2 regions of the Microbispora sp. CA-102843 genome follow, and region 1 is predicted to be linked to the other one. Evidence: riboswitches for the same ligand, from Rfam matches in the RefSeq annotation. Region 1 holds a riboswitch; the other holds the start of a gene.
What was found. A riboswitch is a leader RNA that binds a small molecule or an ion and turns the genes downstream of it on or off. The one in region 1 is predicted to bind glycine.

Region 1 (3,349 bases):
CTCGGTGGCCTGCCGCAGCCCGTCGGCGCCCATCATCCTGACGTACGCCCAGGAGATCGGCAGGATGCCCGCCGAGCCGTACGGCGCCGCCGACACGTGCGCCGGCAGGTGCTCGGCGAGGTGGGCCTTGACCGCCACCGGGCCGACGCCGGGGCCGCCGCCGCCGTGCGGGATGCAGAAGGTCTTGTGCAGGTTCAGGTGGGAGACGTCCGCGCCGAACTCGCCCAGCTTGGCCAGGCCCACCAGCGCGTTGAGGTTGGCGCCGTCGACGTAGACCTGCCCGCCGGCCTCGTGCACCCGCTCGCAGATCTCGACGATCGTCTCCTCGTACACCCCGTGGGTGGACGGGTACGTCACCATGATCGCGGCGAGCGCGTCGCGGTGCTTGTCGATCTTGGCGGTGAGATCCGCCAGGTCGACGTTGCCGTTCTCGTCGCAGGCCACCACGACCACCCGCATGCCCGCCATGACGGCGCTGGCGGCGTTGGTGCCGTGGGCGGAGGACGGGATGAGGCACACGTCGCGGCCGCCCTCGCCCCTGGAGCGGTGGTAGGACCTGATGGCCAGCAAGCCGGCGAACTCGCCCTGGGAGCCCGCGTTCGGCTGGATCGACACCCGGTCGTAGCCGGTGACCTCGGCCAGCCAGCCCTCCAGCGTCGCGATCAGCTCGGCGTACCCCTCGGCCTGCTCAGCGGGCGCGAACGGGTGGATCGAGGCGAACTCCGGCCAGGTGATCGGTTCCATCTCGGTGGTCGCGTTGAGCTTCATCGTGCAGGAGCCCAGCGGGATCATCGAGCGGTCGAGCGCGATGTCCTTGTCCTGCAGCCGCCGCAGGTAGCGCAGCATCGCCGTCTCGGACCGGTGGGAGTGGAACACCGGGTGGGTGAGGAAGTCCGAGGTCCGCTGCAGGCCGGCCGGGAGCGCGTCGGAGGTCACCCGGTCGAGGTCCTCGACCACGAGTCCGGACGCGCCGAACGCCGCCCAGACCGCCCGCAGGTGGTCCGTGGTGGTCTTCTCGTCGCAGGCGACGCCGACGTGGTCGTCGTCGGCCAGGCGCAGGTTCACGCCCCGCTCGGCGGCGGCGGCCACGACCTCGGCGGCCCGTCCGGGCACGCGGGCGAGCACGGTCTCGAAGAACTCGTCGTGGACGATCTCGACGCCGCCCTCGCGCAGCCCGGCGGCGAGGACGACCGCGTGGCGGTGCACCCGCTGGGCGATCCTCCTGAGGCCTTCCGGGCCGTGGTAGACGGCGTACATCGAGGCCATGACGGCGAGCAGGACCTGCGCGGTGCAGATGTTGCTGGTGGCCTTCTCCCGCCGGATGTGCTGCTCGCGGGTCTGCAGGGCCAGCCGGTAGGCCGTACGGCCGTCGGCGTCCACCGAGACCCCGACGAGGCGGCCCGGCATCTGCCGCTGAAGGCCCTCTCGGACGGCCATGTACGCCGCGTGGGGGCCGCCGTAGCCCAGCGGGACACCGAAGCGCTGGGAGGAGCCGACGGCGATGTCTGCGCCCTGCTCGCCCGGGGACTCCAGCAGGGTCAGCGACAGCAGGTCGGCCGCGGCCACCAGCTGCGCCCCCTGGGCGTGCGCCCGCTCGGCGACGGCGCGGAAGGACGCCGCCCGCCCGCTCGCGCCCGGGTACTGGACGAGGACCCCGAAGCACTCGGGCAGCTCGCCGGCGAGGTCGGACTCCACCAGCGTGATGCCGAGCGGCTCGGCGCGGGTCGCCAGCACGGCCTTGGTCTGCGGCAGCGCGTCGGCGTCCACCACGAACACGTCGGTCTTCACCTTGCTCGCCCGGCGGGCCAGCGTCATCGCCTCGGCCGCGGCCGTCGCCTCGTCGAGCAGGGACGCGCCGGCGACGTCGAGGCCGGTGAGGTCCGACACGACCGTCTGGAAGTTCAGCAGCGCCTCCAGCCGCCCCTGGGAGATCTCCGGCTGGTAGGGCGTGTACGCGGTGTACCAGCCCGGGTTCTCCAGCACGTTGCGGAGGACGACGCCCGGGGTGATCGTGTCGTAGTACCCGAGGCCGATCATCGGGGTCAGCACGCGGTTGCGGCCGGCGAGGGCGCGCAGTTCGGCCAGCGCCTCGGCCTCCCCCACCGCCTCGGGCAGGTTCAGCGGGCCGCGCGTGCGGATCGCCTCGGGCACGGCCACGGCGAGCAGGTCGGCCACCGACTCGTAGCCGACTGCCTCCAGCATCCGGGCGCGGCCGGCCTCGGAGGGGCCGATATGACGGGTGGCGAAGGGCGGAGCGGAAAGATCGCGAAGCGTGGACCGATCGGTCATGACAGGGGCCTCCTGAGCGGGTTGAGACCTGCGGCGACCGCCCGGCGCCTGCATGGCGCGGCCGGTCGTGAAGCGGTCTCCCCCTCTGTCATCGGACCTGAGAGCTTCACCGGGCCGTCGAGCCCGGCTTTCCCCTTCGGTGAGGCGCCGCCTGGCCGACGGGCCTGCTTTTCAGAGTCGCCTCGTCCGTGCGGTACGGATGCCTGAGAGATTCCGGGGAGGTTTGCTCCTTCGGCGCCCCTGAAAAGGCCAGGGGTCTCTCCCGCACGAGGTCGTCGGCCATACCCACTCTACCGGCTATCCGTTATCGGCCCGACTCGTGCCTTGCGCGAAACCGAGGCCGGCCTGGCGGGCCCGGACGATGGCCTCGGCCCGGTCGGCGACCGCCAGCTTGGCGAAGATGGCGGTGATGTGGTTGCTGACCGTCTTTCCGCTGATGGACAGGTGCCGGGCGATCGCCGCGTTGGACCGGCCGGCCGCGATGAGGTCGAGGACCTCCCGTTCGCGCACCGTGAGCTCGGGGAAGGGCTCGGGGACAGGATCGGAGCCCGGCGCGAGGGACGCGCCCTGCGCGAAGAAGTCGATGATCCGGCGGGCCACGCTCGGGCCGAAGACGGCATGCCCGGCCGCGACCGACCGGAGCGCCCGGATGATCTCCTCCTGCTGCGCGCCCTTGACCAGGTAGCCGAAGGCGCCGGCACGCATCGCGGCGAACACCGACTCGTCGTCCTCGAACATCGTGAGCACGAGCACCCGGGTGGCGGGCACGGCGCGCACGATGGCCCGGGTGGCCTCCACGCCGTTGGTGTCCGGCATGTGCAGGTCCATGACCACCACGTCGGGGCGGGTGAGCTGCACCTCGCGGCGGGCGGCGTCGCCGTCGCCGGCCTCGCCCACCACCACGATGTCGGGCAGCGACGCGACCAGGGCGCGCAGCCCCTCCCGCATCAGCGGGTGGTCGTCGACGACGACGATCCTGATCGGTTCCCCGGCGGTCATGACTGCTCCAGTGGTAGCCGGGCGTGGACGCGGCCTCCCCGGTCGGTGGGGCCCGCGGTGA
Region 2 (3,349 bases), 2.4 Mb from region 1:
GCTACTGGCACTGTTCCTGCTCAATCCGAATATCGCGGTTCACCGGGACAGACTCATCGATCTGTTGTGGAATCACTGTCCCACTAAATCGGCGCCGCGGAATCTTACCACCTACATCGCACAGATGCGGCGGCGGCTCTCGCCGCGCGACCCCGACCTTTCTCCGCTGCACACCGTGGAGGGCGGGTACCTTCTTTCCGTCCCGCCCGGATCCGTGGATGCTGCAGTATTCAACCATTTCGCGGCACATGGCAGAATCGCTCGCGACAATGGCGATTACCACAATGCGGCGAGGATGTTCGAGAACGCGCTGAGCCTGTGGCGGGGCGACGCCCTGCTCGGCATGACGCACGTGGACGAGCTCTCCGGGTGGGCCGAACGGCTCGACGAGGACCGGCGTGCGGTGACCGAGGACCTCTTCGACGTACGACTGGCGCTCGGGCACCACCACGAGATCGTCGGCGGCCTCGCCCAGTGGGCGAGGCGCCATCCGCTGCGTGAACGGCCGCATCGGCAGCTCATGCTGGCGCTGCACCGGTCGGGCCGCACCCACGACGCCTCGGCGTCCTACCAGCGACTGCGCCGCACCCTGGTCGACCGCCTCGGCACCGAGCCGTCCCCCGACACCCAGGCCCTCCACCAGCGGATCCTCACCGGCGACGACCCTTCGTCCGCCCTGATGCGTCTCCGTGCGGGGCATCGGCCGCCGCGCGAATCCGATCACGCATTGTGATCCGGCGACCGAGCAGATCCTGGCTCGGCTCACGGCCGATGGAAGATCGGCCACGGATGTGGTGCGGGAAGCCATCAGGCTCGCCGACCGCCTCCGCTGGCCGGAGCAGGCCCGCGCGGACGCGGAAAGACTCGGCAAGGATCCGGACGACTTGGCCGAGGTCCGCGCCATTCGCCGCGAGCTTGGCCATCCCGCCGTAGGTGCATGAAGGGGCTCTCCACCCCGCAGCTTCGAGTCGAAGGACGAGATGCCCGCCGGCCTGGGGACGGATACCCCGATCGGGGGAATCGGGGCGATCCAGCCGGTTACGGGGATGGCGGCGAACCACTAGGCTTGCAGGACACCGGTGATCCCGTGCGGGAGAGCGTCCTGGCATCCGGTCAGGGCCCCTGAAGGAGCAAGCCCTCCCCGCGAACCTCTCAAGGCAAAGGACCGTGCGGGCCAGGTGACCTCTGGAAAGAAGGCCGGAAGGCCTCGCCGAAGGTGAAAGTCCGGCAAAGATCGGACGAAGCTCTCAGGCGCCGATGACAGAGGGGGAGGATGCCCGATAGTCAAACGCAGCATCCGTCCTTCCGAGGTGCGCATGTCCCGATCCACCCCGCTCCGCGGGGTCCACGAACGCCTTGGCGCGACCCTGACCGACTTCGCGGGCTGGCAGATGCCCCTGCGCTACGGCAGTGAGTCGGCCGAGCACAACGCGGTGCGCACGGCCGCGGGGCTGTTCGACCTGTCCCACATGGGGGAGATCTTCGTCGTCGGCGCACAGGCGGGCGAGGCGCTCGACCGCGCTCTCGTGGGGCACCTCAGCGTCCTCGCGCCCCGCCGCGCCCGCTACACGATGATCGTGAACGAGACCGGCGGCATCCTCGACGACCTCATCGTCTACCGCCTGGACGAGGACCAGTACATGGTCGTCGCCAACGCCTCCAACTACGCCCTCGTCGCCCGTGAGCTCGCCGACCGGGTCCGGGGATACGACGCGCGGGTGACCGACCGGTCGGACGAGTACGCGCTGGTCGCGGTGCAGGGCCCGCGCAGCGCCGAGATCCTGACCGCGCTGACCGACGCCGACCTCGACGATCTGAAGTACTACGCCATCCTCCCCGGCGTCGTCGCGGGCACGCCCGTCCTGATCGCACGCACCGGATACACCGGCGAGGACGGCTTCGAGCTGTTCGTGCTGAACGAGCACGCCGTGCCGCTGTGGGACGCCCTCACCGAGGCGGGCAGGGACGCCGGGCTCGTCCCCGCCGGGCTGTCGGCCCGCGACACGCTGCGCCTGGAAGCCGGCATGCCGTTGTACGGCAACGAGCTGAGCGCGGCGATCACACCGTTCGACGCCGGGCTCGGCCGGGTCGTCCGCTTCGACAAGCCCGGTGACTTCGTGGGTAAGGCCGCCCTCGAGCGGGCAGCGGAGAACGGCACCAGGCGGCGCCTGGTCGGGCTGGTGGCGCGCGGCCGCCGGGTGCCCCGGCACGGCTACCCGGTCACCCGGGACGGCGCCGTCGTCGGCGAGGTGACCAGCGGCGCCCCGTCGCAGTCCCTCGGCCGCCCGATCGCCATGGCGTACGTCGACGAGGACGCCCTGGAGAAGGGTGGCCTGGCCGTGGACATCCGGGGCAGCCAAGAACCGGTCGACGTCGTCGATCTGCCTTTCTACAGGAGGAGCAAGTGAGCACCATTCCGGACGACCTGAGCTACACCAAGGAACACGAGTGGGTGGCCGGGATCGAGGACGGCCTCACCGTGACGGTGGGCGTCACGGCGTACGCGGCCGAGCAGCTCGGCGACGTGGTTTACGTGGAGGTGCACCAGGAGGTCGGCGCCACGGTCGCGGCCGGCGACGCGGTCGGCGAGGTGGAGTCCACCAAGTCCGTGAGCGACATCTTCGCCCCGGTCGGCGGCGAGATCGTCGAGATCAACTCGGCCGTCGCGGACAACCCCTCGCTGGTCAACTCCGACCCGTACGGCGAGGGCTGGCTGTTCCGCGTGCGCGTGGAGGAGGAGCCGGAGGACCTGCTGTCGGCCGCGGAGTACACCGCGCTGACCTCCGGCGAGTCCTGACGGCCACCGGAGACGCGTGAAAGGCGACGGTCAATGGCGATCAGCGTCTTCGACCTGTTCAAGGTGGGCATCGGGCCGTCCAGCTCCCACACGGGCGGCCCGATGGCGGCGGCGCACAAGTTCGCCCGCGGGCTGCACCAGGACGGGCTGCTGGAGAAGGTCACCCGGGTCGAGGCCATCCTCTACGGCTCGCTCGGGCTGACCGGCAAGGGCCACGGCAGCGACAAGGCGGTCCTGCTCGGCCTGTCCGGCGACAAGCCCGAGCTGGTCGACGTCGACACCGTCGACGAACGGCTGGCGGCGATGCGGGCGAGCGGCACGGTCTCGTTGTACGGCGTGCACGAGATCCCGTTCGTGGTCGGCGAGGACCTCGTCTTCGAGCGCAAGCTGTCGCTCCCCCACCACCCGAACGGCATGCGGTTCACGGCGTACGCCGACGACGCCGTGCTGCGCGAGAAGGTGTACTACTCGGTCGGCGGCGGCTTCGTGGTGGACGAGAACGCCACCGGCGCCGACCGGATCAAGCCCGACGACACGGCGCTGCCGTACGCC

Region 2: another riboswitch for glycine. It lies ahead of gcvT (glycine cleavage system aminomethyltransferase GcvT); the one in region 1 lies ahead of gcvP (aminomethyl-transferring glycine dehydrogenase).

The regions. Positions count from the first base shown of each region.
Region 1 covers NZ_JBNJNF010000001.1:5,046,422-5,049,770, forward strand. The annotation lists gene gcvP (aminomethyl-transferring glycine dehydrogenase) at 1-2,289, opposite strand, end outside; glycine riboswitch at 2,471-2,564, opposite strand; gene ACQEVJ_RS23510 (response regulator) at 2,587-3,288, opposite strand; gene ACQEVJ_RS23515 (sensor histidine kinase) at 3,285-3,349, opposite strand, start outside.
Region 2 covers NZ_JBNJNF010000001.1:7,485,275-7,488,623, forward strand. The annotation lists gene ACQEVJ_RS34615 (AfsR/SARP family transcriptional regulator) at 1-733, shown strand, start outside; glycine riboswitch at 1,081-1,178, shown strand; glycine riboswitch at 1,179-1,274, shown strand; gene gcvT (glycine cleavage system aminomethyltransferase GcvT) at 1,317-2,408, shown strand; gene gcvH (glycine cleavage system protein GcvH) at 2,405-2,797, shown strand; gene ACQEVJ_RS34630 (L-serine ammonia-lyase) at 2,831-3,349, shown strand, end outside.